3 regions of the Amycolatopsis sp. NPDC102522 genome follow, and region 2 is predicted to be linked to each of the others. Evidence: riboswitches for the same ligand, from Rfam matches in the RefSeq annotation. Region 2 holds a riboswitch; each other region holds the start of a gene.
The links. Region 2 has a riboswitch for cobalamin ahead of ACZ6YV_RS17695 (CoA-acylating methylmalonate-semialdehyde dehydrogenase). Riboswitches for the same ligand answer to the same signal wherever they lie in the genome.
Positions count from the first base shown of each region.

Region 1: linked by a shared signal. The riboswitch ahead of metE (5-methyltetrahydropteroyltriglutamate--homocysteine S-methyltransferase) and the one ahead of ACZ6YV_RS17695 (CoA-acylating methylmalonate-semialdehyde dehydrogenase) in region 2 are both predicted to bind cobalamin.
Region 3: linked by a shared signal. The riboswitch ahead of ACZ6YV_RS43060 (prenyltransferase/squalene oxidase repeat-containing protein) and the one ahead of ACZ6YV_RS17695 (CoA-acylating methylmalonate-semialdehyde dehydrogenase) in region 2 are both predicted to bind cobalamin.

Region 1 covers NZ_JBVJLY010000005.1:213,709-219,631, reverse strand. The annotation lists gene ACZ6YV_RS16300 (ribonucleotide-diphosphate reductase subunit beta) at 1-266, shown strand, start outside; gene ACZ6YV_RS16295 (hypothetical protein) at 324-623, opposite strand; gene ACZ6YV_RS16290 (GntR family transcriptional regulator) at 717-1,478, shown strand; cobalamin riboswitch at 1,518-1,738, shown strand; gene metE (5-methyltetrahydropteroyltriglutamate--homocysteine S-methyltransferase) at 1,841-4,114, shown strand; gene ACZ6YV_RS16280 (cytochrome P450) at 4,252-5,697, shown strand.
Region 2 covers NZ_JBVJLY010000006.1:215,097-221,019, reverse strand. The annotation lists gene ACZ6YV_RS17705 (enoyl-CoA hydratase/isomerase family protein) at 1-1,009, opposite strand, end outside; gene ACZ6YV_RS17700 (acyl-CoA dehydrogenase family protein) at 1,006-2,145, opposite strand; gene ACZ6YV_RS17695 (CoA-acylating methylmalonate-semialdehyde dehydrogenase) at 2,153-3,652, opposite strand; cobalamin riboswitch at 3,811-3,996, opposite strand; gene ACZ6YV_RS17690 (DUF885 domain-containing protein) at 4,163-5,821, shown strand; gene ACZ6YV_RS17685 (amidohydrolase family protein) at 5,866-5,923, opposite strand, start outside.
Region 3 covers NZ_JBVJLY010000039.1:28,544-34,466, forward strand. The annotation lists gene ACZ6YV_RS43045 (ABC transporter substrate-binding protein) at 1-914, opposite strand, end outside; gene ACZ6YV_RS43050 (flagellar hook-length control protein FliK) at 911-1,489, opposite strand; gene ACZ6YV_RS43055 (hypothetical protein) at 1,486-4,206, opposite strand; cobalamin riboswitch at 4,289-4,430, opposite strand; cobalamin riboswitch at 4,512-4,638, shown strand; gene ACZ6YV_RS43060 (prenyltransferase/squalene oxidase repeat-containing protein) at 4,671-5,678, shown strand.

The DNA.
Region 1 (5,923 bases), on a different contig from region 2:
TGACCGACGCGTGCGAGCTCGAAGTCGCCTACGCCCGCGACACCATGCCGCGCGGCATGCTCGGGCTGTCGGCCGAGCTGATCGAGCAGTACATGCACTTCATCACCGACCGGCGGGCGCAGCAGATCGGCCTCCAGCCGATCTTCGGCGAGACGGAGAACCCGTTCCCGTGGATGTCGGAGGCGATGGACCTCAAGAAGGAGAAGAACTTCTTCGAGACCCGCGTCATCGAGTACCAGTCCGGTGGCGCCCTCGACTGGGACTGATCCCTCGTCTGCGGTACAGGCCCGCTCGGCGCACCCGCGCCGGGCGGGCTTTTTCATTTACAACGCGGGATGGCCGGGCAGCACCGCGATGTCGTGCGTGCGGCGATAGGCCAGGTCGCAGTCCCAGCAACAGGTTGTGGCACTGCCCCCACCCCGCCCTCCTCGGTCGACGAACTCGACGGAAGCATTCCGGCCGCAAAGCATCGTCAGCTTGCCTCCGGGCATCGGGCCCGGTTCCAGACGAACGCGATGCCAGGTCCCGTCCAGCACCGGATGGGCAGTGGCCAGGTCGACGTGGATGCGTGCGACCTCGCCCCCGGCGACGACGCTTTCGTCGCTTCCTGGCCAACCGCTCATCTCGCCTCCAACTGGTAAAGACATGTTGACCAATACCGTGGCATAACGCAGCCAACTGGTCAAGACAAGTTAGCCAGTGGCAGGATGGCGCCCATGGTGGATCGCACGAGCGGAGTGCCGGCGTTCAGGCAGGTGGCCGCGGATCTTCGCGAGAAGATCTCATCCGGCCAGTTCCCGCATGGTGCACAACTACCCAGCGAACGTGAACTAGTTACCACCTATGGCGTTTCACGACCTACCGTGCGAGACGCGGTGGACGTCCTCAAGTCCGAAGGCCTCGTGACCGCCGAGCACGGCAAAGGTGTTTTCGTCCGGCCTCCGACCAGTCTCCAACGGCTGGCGCGAGCACGGCTCTCCCGCACCGCACGCGAAGAAGACCGCGGAGCGTTCATTGCCGATGCCACGGCTCATGGGTTCACGCCTTCGACATCCGTACGTATCCGGTTCGAGGAAGCCGACACCCGCACCGCCGAGTATCTCGACCTCGATCCCGGCGCGGCGGTCACCGTGAGAGATCGCGTGATGCGCGCAGACGGACTCGTCGTGCAGCTCGCGGTGTCCCGCCTTCCTCGCGAGTTCACGCGCGGCACCGCGGTGGAAGAAGTCGACACGGGACCTGGCGGGACCTATGCACGCTTGGAGGAATCCGGCCACCGGCTAGCCTCCTTCACCGAGCATGTCGGAGCTCGGATGCCGACTCCCGACGAAACGTCCTTACTGCAGCTCGCCGACGGAGTTCCCGTCATCACGGTGACCCGAGTGGCCTACCGCGAGGACGGAAAACCGGTGGAGATGAACGACATGACCCTCGCGGCCGATCGGTATCAGCTGGCATACGAGTGGGCCGCGGACTGAGGTTCATCACATTCGAGCGGCCCCGTAGCGGGCCTGAGTACGCTTCGAGGTGCTACTGGTTCGCCCGGCCTCCCAAGCCGGTCGAGGTAACAGGGAACCCGGTGTGAATCCGGGACTGCCCCGCAGCGGTATGTGGGAACGAAAGCCGTCACCGTGCGAGACACGGTAAAGCACTGGGTATGGCACCCGGGAAGCGACGGCCGGTAGGAGCGAGCGAGTCGCCCACGAGTCCGAAGACCTGCCCGTGGTACGTGCGCCGACGGCGTGCGTGAGTCCGGGCCTCGTGGGATGGGCACGACCGAACGGCGGTCACTCCTGTGCGCGGCTCCGGGCTCTGACGACAAGCTCGCGAGGAGAGAGCTGTGACCGAAATCGGCACGACAGTGCTGGGCTATCCCCGGATCGGACCGGACAGGGAACTCAAGCGTTCACTCGAACGCTACTGGGCGGGCAAGATCGACGAGGCCGAACTGCTGGACACCGGCCGTGCGCTGCGCACGCGGACCTGGCGGGAACTCAAGGACGCCGGGCTGGACTCCGTCCCGTCCAACACGTTCTCCCATTACGACCAGGTGCTCGACACCGCTGAGCTCTTCGGGGCGCTGCCGGAGCGCTTCACGACTCTCGGTCTTTCGCCGCTCGACATCTACTTCGCCGCCGCACGCGGGGTGCAGGACGCGCCGGCGATGGAGATGACGAAGTGGTTCGACACGAACTACCACTACATCGTCCCCGAACTCGGCCCGGACACGACGTTCTCGCTCACCGGCACCAAGCCGCTCGACGAGTACCGCGAAGCCCGCGCGATCGGCGTCGAGACGCGGCCGGTGCTGGTGGGCCCGGTGACGTTCCTGCTGCTCGCGAAGGCGGCCGAGAGTGCTCCGGAGGGCTTTCGCCCACTGGATCTGCTCGACAACCTCCTCGACGGCTACGTCGAACTGCTGAGGCGCCTGCACGACGAAGGCGTCGAGTGGGTCCAGTTCGACGAGCCCGCCTTCGCAGCGGACCGGACAGAGCAGGAGCTCAACGCGCTCATCCGCGCCTACCACCGGCTGGCGAAGGAGACAGCGCGGCCGAAGATCCTGGTCGCCGGGTACTTCGGCGGTCTCGGTCGCGGTCTGGGCGTGCTGGCCCGCTCCCCGATCGACGCGCTCGCCGTCGACCTCGTCACCGATGAGTCCTTTGTGGACGCTGTCGCGGCCGAGCCCGCCTTGCGCGACAAGGAGGTTCTGGCCGGGGTCGTGGACGGGCGCAATGTCTGGCGCACCGACCCGACCCGCGCGCTCGGCCGGGCGGCGACGCTGCTCGGCACCGCGAAGTCGGTCAGCGTCTCGACGTCGTGCTCGCTGCTGCACGTGCCCTACGACGTCGAGCGGGAGGACGGGCTCCACCCGCGTCTCAAGGGCTGGCTCGCCTTCGCCAAGCAGAAGGTCGACGAGGTCGTCCTGCTCGGCCGCGCGCTGACGGAAGAGGGCGTCGACCTTTCCGCCGCCCGCACCGCGGCCGCGGACCGTGCCACGGCGGCCGACCTGGCCGACGCCGGAGTGCGGGCCCGGCTGGAGGCGCTGCGGCCGGAGGACACCGTCCGCTCCCCCTACGCCCGGCGCGCGGTGGCGCAGCAGGACGCGCTGGGGCTACCGCCGTTGCCGAGCACGACGATCGGCTCGTTCCCGCAGACCACCGAGGTCCGCAAAGCACGGGCCGCGCACAAGGCGGGTTCGCTGGACGACGCGGGCTACGAGGCCGCGATGAAGGCGGAGATCGAGCACGTCATCCGGTTGCAGGAGGACCTCGGCCTCGACGTGCTGGTGCACGGCGAGCCCGAGCGCAACGACATGGTGCAGTACTTCGCCGAGCGGCTGGCCGGGTTCGCCGCCACCGACTTCGGCTGGGCGCAGTCCTATGGCTCGCGGTGCGTGCGGCCGCCGATCCTGTACGGCGACGTCTCGCGCCCGGAGCCGATGACCGTCGAGTGGGCGCGCTACGCGCAGAGCCTGACCACGAAGCCGGTCAAGGGGATGCTGACCGGGCCGGTGACGATCCTGGCGTGGTCGTTCGTCCGCGACGACCAGCCGCTGGGCAAGACCGCCCGTCAGGTGGCGCTGGCCATCCGCGACGAGGTGCACGACCTGCAGGAGGCGGGCATCCGCGTCATCCAGGTGGACGAGCCGGCGCTGCGGGAGCTGCTTCCCTTGCGTACGGCGGCCCACGAGGCGTACTTCGCGTGGGCGGTTTCGTCGTTCCGGCTGGCGACGTCCGGCATCGACGACGCGACGCAGATCCACACGCACATGTGCTACTCGGAGTTCGGTGAGGTGGTCAAGGCGATCGACGCGCTCGACGCCGACGTCACCAGCATCGAGGCCGCGCGGTCGAAGATGGAGGTCGTCACCGACCTGGGCGCGGCGGGCTTCGGCCGCGGCGTCGGGCCTGGCGTGTACGACATCCACTCGCCGCGTGTCCCCGACGTCGACGAGGTCAGCGGGCTGCTGCGGACCGCCGTCGGCGCCGTGCCCGCCGAGCGGATCTGGGTCAACCCGGACTGCGGTCTGAAGACCCGCGGTTACGCCGAGGTCGAGCCCGCCCTGCGGAACCTGGTCGCCGCCGCCCAGGCGGTCCGGACCGAACTCGGCTGATCAGTACATGAAGGCCCCCTTCCTGTACCTAGGCGCAAGGAAGGGGGCCTTCATGTACTTCGGCGGAGGTATTGTCAGGACGTCAATAAGGATGCGATGGTGGAGCGGTAACCGGTCTCAACGGGGAGATGGTCACCATGGCGAACGCCGTCGAAAAGGTCACCGGGGCGCTGCGCGAGCGGGTTCCGCCGCTCACCTCGATCCCCCTGCCGCGTTCGGTCGACCAGCGCTGGCTCGGCGCGACCTGGCCGGTCCGCGAACTCGCGCCCGCCCCACCGGGCCTCAAACCCGTCCTCGGCGACGAAGGCCCGCCGGTCATCGGGCACGCGCTGGACTTCATGCGCTTCGGCGTCGAGTTCGGCCTCAAACGCCATGAGACCTACGGCCCGGTGTCGTGGATGGGCGCGTTCGGCCGCCGCATCGTCACCCTCTCCGGCCCGGAGGCCACGCAGATCGCGTTGGTGAACAAGGACAAGGCCTTCTCCCAGGAGGGCTGGAAGTTCTTCATCGAGCGGTTCTTCGACCGCGGCCTGATGCTGCTCGACTTCGGCGAGCACCATCTGCACCGCCGGATCATGCAGGCGGCGTTCACCCGGCAGCGGCTCACCGGCTACGTCGACCAGATGGGGCCGGCCCTGCGCGACGGCATCGCCACCTGGGCGGACCGCCCGAACCCGCGGATCTATTGGTCACTCAAGCAACTCACGCTCGACGTCGCGACGCGCGTGTTCATGGGCATGCGGTCCGGCGACGACGCGGCCGCGATCAACCGCGCGTTCGTGAACTCCGTGCGCGCGGGCACGGCCATCGTGCGCTTCCCCGTTCCCGGCGGCCGCTGGGCGGCGGGTTTGCACGGCCGCAAGGTCCTCGAACGCTACTTCTCGGCGAATCTGCCCGCGAAACGGGCGAGCGACGGCGACGACCTCTTCACCGCGTTGTGCCACGCCACCACCGAAGACGGCGACCGCTTCACCGACTCCGACGTCGTCAACCACATGATCTTCCTGATGATGGCGGCGCACGACACGTCGACCATCACCAGCGCCGCCGCCGTCTACCACCTCGCCAAGAACCCCGAGTGGCAGGAACGCGCGCGCCAGGAATCCCTCGCGCTCGGCGACGACGTGCCGGACATCGAGGCGCTGGAGAAGCTGAAGACCCTGGACCTGGTGATCAAGGAATCCCTGCGCCTGGTGTCCCCGGTGCCTTCGCTGGCGCGGAAAACCGTGAAGGACACGGAAGTTCTCGGGCATTTCATTCCTGAAGGGACACTGGTCGGGGTTTCGCCCACCGTCAACCATTTCTCGCCGGAGCACTGGACCGACCCGATGCGTTTCGACCCCGACCGCTTCGGTGAGGAACGCCGCGAGGACAAGTCGCACCGCTACGCGTGGATGCCGTTCGGCGGCGGCGCGCACAAGTGCATCGGCCTGCATTTCGGGACGTTCGAAGTGAAAGCGCTGCTGCACGAGATGCTGCGGGCCTATCGGTGGTCGGTCCCGGAGGACTACACCGCGCGCTGGGACTACGTCTCGCTGCCTGTTCCCGCGGACGGCCTGCCGATCCGGTTGACGGCACGCTGAAGCCCGGTCAGCGGACAACCACTTTCGAGTACTCTTGGTAACTTCCGGTCACCACTCGTGTAGTAGCGATCACCCTTTCAGCCGGTAGACACCCCGGATCGCGCGTGATGCCGTGGCACTACACCCGGTCGGCTCATACCTAGTGTGGGTCCGTGGGCTCGGACACCCGGTCTGAGCTGGCCATAAACCGCGCATGAAGAGGTGAAGTGTGCCCGAACCTGGTTCC
Region 2 (5,923 bases):
CGTCACCAAGATCGGCGAAATAGGCGTCGACGATCTTTTCGTCCACTTCGGACAGGACGGCGGGGGACCACTTCGGGGAGCGGTCCTTATCGATGATTTGCGCCCGGATGCCCTCGGCGAACTCGGCGGAGGAGAGCGCGCGGGTCGAGATCCGGAACTCCTGCGCCAGCACGGTTTCCAGGTCGGGCATCGCGGCCGCGGACCGGAGTGCCCGCAGGGTCACCTTCAGCGAGGTCGGCGACTTCGCCTCGATCTCCTTGGCGGCGGTGGCGGCGACGTCGCCACCGGCGTGGAGCCTGGTCAGGATCTCCTCGACGGTGTCGGCCGCGTAGCACTGGTCGATCCAGTCGGCGTCCTTGGCCAGCGTGCTCGGCGGCGCGGGTTCGGCGATCAGCTCCAGCGCGGTGTCCGGGGTCCGTGACGCGAGCGCGTCGAGCAGGTCCGGGATCTTCTCGCTGGAAACGAAGTGATCGGCGAGTCCACAGTGGATCGCGTCGGCGCCCGAGATCGACCCGGCGGTGAGCGCGATATGCGTCCCGAGTTCACCGGGCGCACGCGACAGCAGAAACGTGCCGCCGACGTCGGGGACGAAACCGATGCCGGTCTCGGGCATGCCGACGCGGGAGCGTTCGGTGACGATCCGGTGGCTGCCGTGCGCGGAGACGCCGACCCCGCCGCCCATGACGAGCCCGTCCATGAGCGCGAGATACGGCTTGGGGTAGCGCGAGATCAGCGCGTTCAGCCGGTATTCGTCGGCCCAGAACCGCAGAGAGGCGGTGCCGCCGGTGCGGGCGTCGTCGTAGATGGCGCGGATGTCGCCGCCCGCGCAGAGCCCGCGATCGCCGGCGCCGTCGATCAGCACGGCGCGGACGCCCGGGTCGGAACGCCAGGCTTCGAGGTGGTCGAGCATGGCGAGGACCATGTCGTGGTTCAGCGAGTTCAGCGCACGCGGCCGGTTCAGCGTGATCCGGCCGATTCCACTGTGGACGAGGAATTGGACGTCGTTCACGAGGCCTCCTGCAGCATCCGGCGCGAGATGATCACGCGCATGATTTCATTGGTCCCTTCGAGGATCTGATGCACCCGCAGATCGCGGACGATCTTCTCCAGCCCGTACTCGGCGAGGTAGCCGTAGCCGCCGTGCAGCTGCAGTGCCTGGTTGGCCACCTCGAACCCGGTGTCGGTGCAGAAGCGTTTGGCCATCGCCGAAAGCTGGGTCGCGGTGTCCTCACCGTGGTCGAGCGCGTCCGCGGCCCGCCAGAGCAGGGTGCGGGCGGCTTCGAGATCGGTGCGCATGTCGGCCAGCCGGAACTGCAACGCCTGCTTCTCGGACAGTTTCTCGCCGAACGCCGAACGCTCCGAGAGATGCCGGACGGCCATGCCGAGCGCGGCTTCGGCTCCACCGAGGGAGCAAGCCGAGATGTTGAGCCTGCCACCGTCCAATGCGGACATCGCGACGCGGAACCCGTTGCCTTCGCCGCCGAGCAACGCGGAAGCGGGAACGCGGGCGCCCTCGAAGATGACCTGCCGGGTGGGCTGGGCGTTCCAGCCCATCTTGATCTCGTTGGGGCCGAAAGAAACACCGGCCGTGTCCCGTTCGACGATGAACGCCGAGATCCCGCGCGCGCCGGGTCCGCCGGTGCGGGCGAGTACGACGTGGACGTCCGAGGTGCCCGCACCGGAGATGAACTGCTTGACCCCGTCGAGCACGTACTCGTCGCCCTCGCGGCGGGCGCGGGTGGAGAGCGCCGCCGCGTCGGAACCCGCGTCCGGTTCGGTGAGGCAGTAGCTGCCGAAAGTGTCCATGGTGGACATTCGAGGCAGGTATCGGTGACGCTGCACGTCGTCGCCGAACTTGTCGATCATGGTCGCGACCATGTTGTGGATGGAGATGTACGCGGCCAGCGACGGGCAGCCGGTGGCGAGTGCCTCGAAGACGAGGACGCCGTCGAGCCGCCCGAGCGCGGAGCCGCCGAGGTCTTCGGGCAGGTAGACGCCGCCCATGCCCAGCTGGGCGGCCTTGCGCAGGACGTCGACCGGGAAATGCTTGGCCTGGTCCCATTCGATCGCGTGCGGCGCGAGGTGTTCCGCGGCGAATTCCGCCGCGGTCTCGCGCAGGGCTCGCTGTTCGTCGGTCAGTCTCATCGCGGCCTCAGCTCATCGTCGGGATGACGAAGGAGGCGCCTTCCTTGGTGCCGGATGGCCAGCGCGAGGTGACCGTCTTGGTCTTGGTGTAGAAGCGGATCGAGTCCGGCCCGTGCTGGTTGAGGTCGCCGAAACCGGAACGCTTCCAGCCGCCGAAGGTGTGATAGGCGATCGGGACCGGGATGGGCACGTTGACCCCGACCATGCCGGTGTTCACCCGCGAGGTGAAGTCGCGGGCGGTGTCACCGTCGCGGGTGAAGATCGCGACGCCGTTGCCGTACTCGTGTTCGCTGGGCAGCCGCAGCGCCTCCTCGTAGTCGGCCGCGCGCACGATCGACAGCACCGGGCCGAATATCTCCTCGCGATAGATGCGCATGTCGGAGGTGACGTGGTCGAACAGGCAGCCGCCGAGGAAGAAGCCGTTCTCGTGACCATCCACAGTGGTCTCGCGACCGTCGACGAGCAGTTTCGCCCCCTCGGCGATGCCGATGTCGATGTAGTCGCGCACCCGCTGGACGGCTTCGGCGGTCACCAGCGGCCCGAAGTCGGCGGTCTCGTCGAGCGAGGCGCCGATCTTCAGCGTCTTGACTCGCTCGGTCAGCCGGGCGGCCAGCGCGTCGGCGGTGGCCTCACCGACCGGGACGGCGACCGAGATCGCCATGCAGCGCTCGCCCGCGGAACCGTAGCCGGCGCCGATCAGCGCGTCGACGACCTGGTCGAGATCGGCGTCCGGCATCACGATCATGTGGTTCTTGGCGCCACCGAAGCACTGTGCGCGCTTCCCGTGCGCGGCCGCGGTGGTGTAGATGTACTCGGCGATCGACGAGGAGCCGACGAAGCCGACAGCCTCGACACGGGGATCGGTGAGCAGCGCGTCGACGGCTTCCTTGTCGCCGTTGACCACGTTGAACACGCCCGGCGGCAGACCGGCTTCGAGGAAGAGTTCGGCCAGCCGCAGCGGGACCGACGGGTCGCGTTCGGAGGGCTTGAGCACGAACGCGTTCCCGCAGGCGATCGCCGGGGCGGCCTTCCACAGCGGGATCATCGCGGGGAAGTTGAACGGGGTGATCCCGGCGACCACGCCGAGCGGCTGCCGCATCGAGTAGACGTCGATGCCGGTGCCCGCGCTGTCGCTGTACTCGCCCTTGAGCAGGTGCGGGATGCCGATGGCGAACTCGACCACTTCGAGACCGCGCTGGATGTCACCGCGCGCGTCGGGCACGGTCTTGCCGTGTTCGGAGGAGAGCAGCCGGGCGAGGGAGTCTTCCTCGGCGCGGACGAGGTCGACGAACTTCATGAGGACCCGGGCGCGCCGCTGCGGGTTCCAGCGCGCCCATTCGAGCTGGGCCTGAGCGGCGTCGGTGACCACGGAGGCGACCTCGGCGGCCGACGCGAGCGGGACACGGGCCTGGACGGCGCCGCTGCTGGGATCGAAGACGTCGGCGAAGCGGCCGGAAGTCCCCGGTACCGGCTTGCCGCCGACGAAGTGACTGAGTTCGGTGCTCATGGATGCCCTTTCCGAAAGTACGCAGGACGAAGCCGCCCGAGGCCACGATCGGTGGCCGGGCAGGGGAGTACGGACGACTTACCGCCGGGGTGGTGGCGGGTCGGCGACTTTCGCGCAGGCAGGAAGAATCCGCATGCGTTCAGCTCCATCCTCGTGGACGAACGTGGACATCTGCGGCCGGTATCCTGGCTCCCGGATCCGCGGCGGCTCCGGCCTTCCCGGCTCGCGCCAGTGGCCTTCTCTACGGGAGCGCCGCTCCCCGGTCACAGTGGCGGGACCGCACCGGATTCTCACCGGCTTCCCTGCACCGCAGACCTGTGGACACCATAAAGTAGGAAGTCCGACTATGTCGAGGTTGTGGTGTACGCCTCAGGTGGGTGGAGGCGATCCACAGTGGACACGAACCGCCGTCGCGAACGCGTGCACCGGACCGGCCGAATGGGTGGTAGGCCTGGTCGGATAACGGAAAATCGGCAGCGGGAAACGGATCCGGTCTGGTAGTTGTCAGGTATGAGTGATGAGCCGACAGCGGCGGAGCTGGCCGACGAACTCCTCGACGTACTCGCGACCGAGATGCCGTTGATGGCGACCTTCGACAATATCGCCGGGCACGATCACGAGTTGCGGGACGTCTCCGAGGCCGGTGACGCCCGGCTGAGGGAACGGGCTGTCCGGATCGCCGGACACGCCGCCCGCTCCACGGATCCGGACCGGATCACGCTCGGCGTCGTCGCCCACCACGCGGAATCGCTCCTGACCAGGCTGGACGCACGGTTGAGCGAGTTCATCCTCGCCGACCCGATGGCCGCCGAAGGCATCGGGGCACTGTCCTGGCTTCCGCAGCTGGCACCGTCCGGGGAGCAGGCGGAGGAGGACTACCTGGCGAGGCTTTCAGCGTTCCCGGAGTTCTTCGCGGCTCTCGCCGACCGCCATCGCGCTGGGATCGAGGCAGGCCGGACCCCGGTGGAACGTGCGGTGCGCAACGCCGTCGACTACCTCGACCGGTTCCTGGCCGCTGAACCCAACCCGCTGGTCGTCCCGGCCCTGACCGGAGACCGCACGGCGCGGCGGGAGCGGCTGTTCACCGAAAAGGTGCGGCCGGCGCTCGTCGCCTACCGCGAGACGCTCGCCCGCGAGATCGCCGGACACGGCCGCCCCGACGACAAGCCGGGTCTTTGCCGGCTGGAGGGCGGCAAGGAAAGCTACGCGGGTCTGGTCAAGACGCACACCACCACCGGGGTCTCCGCGGAGGAGCTACACCGGATCGGCCTCGAAATAGGCCAGGCGCTCGACGAGGAGTACCGACGCCTCGGCGCCGCCGTGTTCGGCGAGGACGACCCCGTCGCGGTCCGGCGGCGGCTGCGCACCGATCCGTCGCTGCGCTGGCGAGACGCGGACGAGATGATCACGACGGCGACGGAAGCGGTCGCGCGGGCGACGGCCGCCGCTCCCGGCTGGTTCCGCCGGGTGCCGTCCGCCGAATGCGTCGTCCGTGCGGTGCCGGAAGCGGATGGCCCGTCCGCCGCCCAGGCGTACTACATGCCGCCCTCGGCCGACGGCAGCCGTCCCGGCGTCTACTCCACCAACGCCTACCAGGTGACCGAGCGGTTCCGGTTCATCGCCGAGTCCGTCGCCTTCCACGAAGCCGTTCCAGGACACCACTTCCAGGCTTGTGTGTCTTTCGAACTCGAAGGAGTGCCGCGGCTGCGCAAGCTCGTCCCGCTCTCGGCGTTCGACGAAGGCTGGGCGCTCTACACCGAACGGCTCGCCGACGAAATGGGCCTGTACTCCGACGACGTCATGCGGCTGGGCATGGTCGCGGAGGACTCCTTGCGCGCGGCACGGCTCGTCGTCGACACCGGGCTGCACGCCCTGGGCTGGACCAGGCAGCAATGCGTCGACTACCTCACCGAGCACTGCGTGCTCAGCGACGTCGAGGTGCGGTCCGAGACCGATCGCTATATCGAGTGGCCCGGCCAGGCCCTGTCGTACATGACGGGCAGGCTGGAGATCCAGCGTCTGCGCGCCCTTGCCGAGGAACGCCTGGGCGAGGCCTTCGACATCCGTGACTTCCACGACGTCGTGCTGAGGCACGGGCAGATTCCGCTGCCCGTGCTCGGCGACGTCCTGCGGGAGTGGGTGGAGCGGGTGCGTATGGGGCGAGAGTGACGATCACGAAGGTAGTGAAGGCCTCGCCCGCGTAACAATGGCACTTACTTGAGCTTCAGGAGCTTTTCGACGTTCCCGTGCGCGATCTTCTCGCGGTCCGCT
Region 3 (5,923 bases), on a different contig from region 2:
GCCACCAGGAATCCTGCCACGCACAACGCCAGGACCGCGCCACCGGCCGCCCAGGGCGCCCAGTCACTCGCGCCGGACTCGCGTTCGATCACCGCGTTGACGTCCTCGGCGTTCTCGCCGCCGGTGAACGCGACGTTCATCGACGGGTCCTTCGCCTTCGGCCTCGCCGAAGCGCTCGGACGCGGCTTGGGCGGCGGCAACGCTCCGGAACTCGCCCCCGCTGCCGGAGTCTCCCCCGGGCTCGCGCCGGGTTCCGCACCCGCCGTCGACTGAGGACCGTCTCCGGCCTGCTGCCCGCTCCCCACCTGCGGTTGCTGCTGGCGCTCGTTGGGATCGTCGGTGACCGGCTTGGCCTCCTCGCGCGGCACGCAGGGCTGGCTCTCGGTCCCCGGCCGGACGGCGGAGACCCGCGGCACCGGGTTGGTCTGGGCGGTGGCGTTCAGGGAGAACGACCAGCCCTCGAAACCGCCGGGGATGAAGTCGCGATTCTTGATGCCCCACTGGCTGTAGTCCCACGCGCAGTTGTTCGAGGCGTGCCAGTAGGACCAGTAGGCCTGCGCCGGGGGCGTGTCGAAGCACAGCTCCCGGTAGTTCCCGCGGCCGGTGACCGGGACGTTCTCGGACGCAGACGGGCGGTTCTCGACCCGGCAGATGAACGACTCGCCCCAGCGTTGCACCCCGGCGATCTGGAACCCGGCGCCCTTGAGCGCGTCCAGCCCGGTGCCGCGGGTGGCCTGGGGATTGCAGCGCACGATGGTCGTGCCGCCGAGCTTCTGGAAGTCGACGACGACGGTCACCCCGGTGGCGTCCTTGCAGAACCCGGGATATCCCTTGCCCTGGTCGATCGCGTGCGCGGACGGCGCCGTGACGGCGATCAGGAAGATCGCCGCCACCACGCCGAGGAGCCTCCTCACGGGATGGCCGGGTTCCTCGGCGTGACACCGGGAACCGGGTTCGTCGACGCCGACTTGTTCAGCGAGAACGACCAGCCTTCGAACCCGCCGGGCACGACGTTGCGGTTGAGCGCGCCGAAGCTGCTGTAGGTCCAGGTGGTACCGGAACCGTCGGCGTGCCAGTAACCCCAGTACGCGCCGGCGGGCGGGGTGTTGACGCACGGCTCCTTGTAGCTCGGGTTGCTCGACAGCGGGATGGTCTCCGTCGCGGCCGGACGGCCTTCCAGGCGGCAGACGAATCCGAGGCCCCAGCGGGCGGTTCCGGCGACCGCGATCCCCGCGTCCTGCAGCGCCTTGATCCCCGTGCGGGCGGTGCCCGGGCTCGCGTTGGGCGAGCAGCGGGTGATCGTCGGCGCGGCGGTCCCTCCGTTGCCGTCCAGTTCCTGGAAGTCGACGACGACGGTCGTCCCGGTGAGCGCGTCGCTTCCGGCGCAGATCCCGTCGTAGCCCTTGGTGGGATCGACCGCGTTCGCGGGTGCGGCGGAAAGCCCGATCAGTCCGATGAGGACGGACGTGACGGTGAGCAGTTTTCTCATGGTGTTGCCCCCTTTGACTTGATGGAACGGCGAAGCAGGAAAACGAGCACGATCGCGGCGGCCAGCAGGATCCCGGCCAGGCCGACGAGTCCCCAGAGCACCCACGCGGGCTGGGTGGTCTGGGAGGCGGCCGCTTGCACTTGTGCGCCGGAGACGGCGTCGGCGGCGTTCGCCTCGGTGAGCGGAAGCCGGATCGCGGGCGACAGCGGCGAATCGGCGGCGGTGAGCCAGGAGCGGCCCGCGACCCCTTGCGCGGCGGCCAGGCTCGTCGGGAAATCGGTCTTCCCGTCGCTCGCCGCCACGGATCCCTTGGCGAAACCGCCGTCGGGCTGGACCAGTTTGCCCAGCGACCGCGCGGTTCCGCTCGCGTCGAGGCCGGCGGTCTGCCGCGCGGCGGCGACGGCGGCGCTGAGCACGACGTCCGGCTCGCCCCCCTCACCGGTCACCATGCCCTCGCCGGTCGGCCGGACGCCGAGCGCGCCCACCGCGGACACGAACGCCGACACGCGCCGCTCGGTCCAGCCGTCGGGCCGTTTGGTCGACGGCGCGGCGTCGGTGTGCGAACGGACGGCCAGCGCGGTGACAGCGGCAGCCGTCGCGGCGAGGTCGCCGGAGCCGCACTCCGCGGTGTCCAGGTGCTTCGGGAAGGTTCCGTCCGCGCACTGGCGCGAAAGGAGCAGTTCGACCGCGGGACCGGGGTCTGCGGCGGTGGCGAGCACCGCCCACGCGTGCCGCTCGACGGTCTCGTCGGCGTCGGCGAAGGACCCGACGTCGGTGAACTTGCCGTCCACGCCACGCAGCTTGACCAGGTCGGCGCGCAACTGCCCGGCGATGTCCGCTTTGGCGAACTCGGCGACGAGCACGAGTTTCGCGAGCGGTCCGGCGTAGGAGGCCCCGCTCTGCTCGTACGGCGCGCCGTGGGCGTAGGCCTGCACGGCTTCCGGCGTGAGCAGGAACTTCGACGCGCGGGCGACCGTGTCCGGCTGCTCGTCCAGCGCCCGCAGGGCCAGCACCAGATCGGCGGTGGCGTCGTAGTCGACGTAGGTCTTGCCGTCCTCGGTGACCTCGACGTGGTCGCCGCTGACGAGCCGGTTCGTCAAGTACGCGCCGAGCCGGGAAGCCGCGTTAGCCACGACCGGGGTGGCGATCGCGGTCGGAGGTGGGACACGGGCGCCGGTCGACGCCCTCGGAGTGACGGTCTTCTTCGGCTTCGGTGCCTTCGGTGCGGGGGTCTTCGGCGCGGGGGTCTTCGGTGCCGGCTTGGCCGCGGGCGGGGTGTTCGTGACGGTGACCGTGCTCGGCACGGGCGGGCTGGTCGCCGGGGACGAGGACGTGCCCGGCGTCGGCGTCACCGACGTCGTCGTGGTGGTCGTGGTCGTCGTCGTTGTGGTGGTGGTCGTGGTGCTGGTGGTCGTGCTGGTCGGCGCCGGGTCGCTCGTGGTCGAGGTCGGCGTGCCGGTGGCCGTACTCGTTTCGGACGACGTCGAGGTCGGTGTTTCCGAGGCGCTGCTGGTCGGCGGCAGGCCGCCGCCCTTCGCGAGCGCGTAGAAGCCGACCTGCGACAACCCGAGCGAAGCCTGGGCGCTCGCGCGGATCCAGGTGTCGAGCCCGCTGATTCCCGAAGCGCGCGCGGCCTCGTAGGAAGCCGGGTTGTAAGCGATCGCGCCGAGGTCGCCCGCGAGTTTGTTGCCGGAGTCGGCCGCGGCGTTCGCCTGCGCGGATTTGAGGAACCGCACGCCCTTGTCCACCGCCGCGTCCGCGCCGCCCGCGTCGGCCAGTCCCTGGAGGATCATGCCGGTGCTGTTGGTGTTCGGCGCCTCGGTGCCGACGCCGCCGCCCCAGCCGCCACCGGCGCTCTGGTTCCCCTTGAGCCAAGCGACGGTCTTGGCGATCGGGGCGTCGAGACCGGCCGTGCCCGCCTTCTTCGCGGCCAGCATCGCCGAGAGGGCCAGACCGGTGGCGTCGCCGTCGGACGGGGAAAGGTCGAGCGGCTTGCCCTCGTCGCAGGTCGAGACCTTGTGGCCGTCCGGGGTGACGTGGTCGCCGGTCTCCTTCGTCGGGATGTAGGCGAAGAAGACGCGGAAGTAGCCCTCGGAACACTGCTGGGTCAGCAGCTTGTCGATCGCGAGTTGGTCGTTCGCACCCGCTGCGGCGAGGCCGATGACACCGAGGGCCTGGCCGAACATGTTCGCGTTGTTGCTCACCGAACCGGCGAGGTCGGGATCCTTCGAGTAGTCGCTGACCCGGCCCTTGTCCGGGCCCTTGTGCATGATCGCGCCCTGGGTCTCGGCGACCATGTCGTAGCCGTCGAAGTTCCGGGGGTTCCGGCCGGAGACCTGCGCGGCGACCAGGGTCTTGGCCGTGGCACCGCCGACGATGACCTTGTCGTACCCGGCACCGGGTGCGAGACCGTCCCAGGTGAAGTAGTCGGTGGCGTGGCCTTGGTCGTCGAGGAACTTCGCGATCGACTCGGCCTTCGCGCCGTCACCCGACGCGTACATCGAGAACAGCACGTCGATCATCAGGCCGTGGTCAGGCAGTTCGCCGCCGTTGGGGTTCTCGAGCGTGCCGTCCGGCTTCAGCTTCGTCGCGAGCCAGCGGGAGTTCGACTTCGCCGCGCCGGGGTCGTTCGCGGCCGTCGCCGTTCCGGTGAGCAGCGCGGCGACCACGCCGACGCTGACGGCGAACGCCGATGCGGCCAGGTACCCGCGGCGCATGGCTCCTCCTTGCGGCATGACGGAGGACAGCGCGGGACGCCGCAGTCACCCCTGTTTATCGCGACAGTGGTTCGGACTTCTGGTTGGTTCATCCGCCCGTGCGGTACCCCGGCTCGCCCTGGTGAAGGGCCCACGGTTGCGCGACAGCGCCGGATTTCGACCGGCTTCCCCGTCACGGGCGGCGATGTTGAGTTGTCGAGCCCGCCGAGGTTAACACTCGATTACCTACGACAGGCACCGCTGACCAGGTCGGTAGCCAGGATCACATCATCACTCGCGCCCGGCGGTACCCCGGCGCTTGACCGGGATGAGATTCTTCGGGTCGTCCGATTCAGCGCGGTCGTGGGGGAAGTCCGGTGAGAGTCCGGCGCTGTCCCGCAACGGTATGCCCTCCAGGCGAGCCCGGTCACCCACGTCGCGCGGTGTCACCGACTCCTGTCGAGGAAATGCGGGAAAGGGTTCTCATGAGACGTTTGGTCTTCGCTGTCGCCATGCTGTGCGGCATCGGGCTGGTCGCCGCCCCCGTGGCGAACGCGGCCACCCACAACAAGGCGGACGCCGCCGCGGGCTGGCTCGCCAGGCAGCTGACCGACGGGGAAAGGTTCGAGGCCGACTTCGGTGGCCAGAAGTTCCCCGACCAGGGTCTGACGATCGACGCGATCTTCGCGTTCGCCGCCGCCGGGGTGTCGGACACGAACGCGGGGAAGGCGATCACCTGGCTGGCGAAGCCGGAAATCACCACCGGCTATGTCGGCAGCGGCACCGAGGCCTACGCGGGCGCGCACGCCAAGCTGCTGCTCGCCGCGCAGATCCGGGGCAAGAACCCGGCGTCGTTCGGCGGCGTCGACCTCAAGGCGGGACTGCTCTCGCTGCTCACGCCGTCCGGCCGGTTCTCCGACCGCTCCGAATACGGCGACTACTCCAACGCCTTCTCGCAGTCGCTCGCGCTGCTGGCGCTGGACCGCACCCCCGCCGGCGCCCCCGCGGCGGCCGTGACGTTCCTCGCGGGCGCCCAGTGCGCGGACGGCGGCTTCCCGCTGAACTTCGGCGAAGCGACCTGCGCGAGCGACGTCGACTCGACCGCGATGGTCGTGCAGGCCTTGCGCGCCACCGGTGACGCGGTGAACGCCGGCGAGGGCACCTCCTGGCTGGTCACCAAGCAGCACGCGAACGGCGGCTTCGGCGTCGGCACGAACGCGCCGAACTCCAACAGCACCGGCCTCGCCGCCGAAGCGCTGGCAGGCCACCGTCCCGCCGCCGCGGTCAAGGCGCGGGAATTCCTCCGGTCGCTGCAGACCGGCTGCACCGGAGCCGGAGCGGACCGCGGCGCGATCGCCTACGACGCGACCGGCCTCAACCCGGCGACCGCCTCGCGCGCGACCGCGCAAGCGATCCTCGGGCTGGCCAGGGTTCCGCTGAGCGACCTGCACGGCGGTGGCCGTCCGCAGGCCCCGGTACTCGCCTGCCCCTGACGTCACCTCGTGAGTGGTACGGACGGTTCTAACCGTCGTTACCACTCACGAGGTCCTGGGGTCCCGCACGGTGAGGCGCCTTGGTCGCCCCTGCAGTACGTGAAGGCCCCCTTCATTGCGCCTGGCGCTGTGAAGGGGGCCTTCACGTACTTGGCCAGCGATCGACCGCAGACGCTCTTGGTCCTGACTCGAATCGCTGCCCGCGCCCCAGTGGACCGACATCTACCAGCCCGTGCATCGCGGCG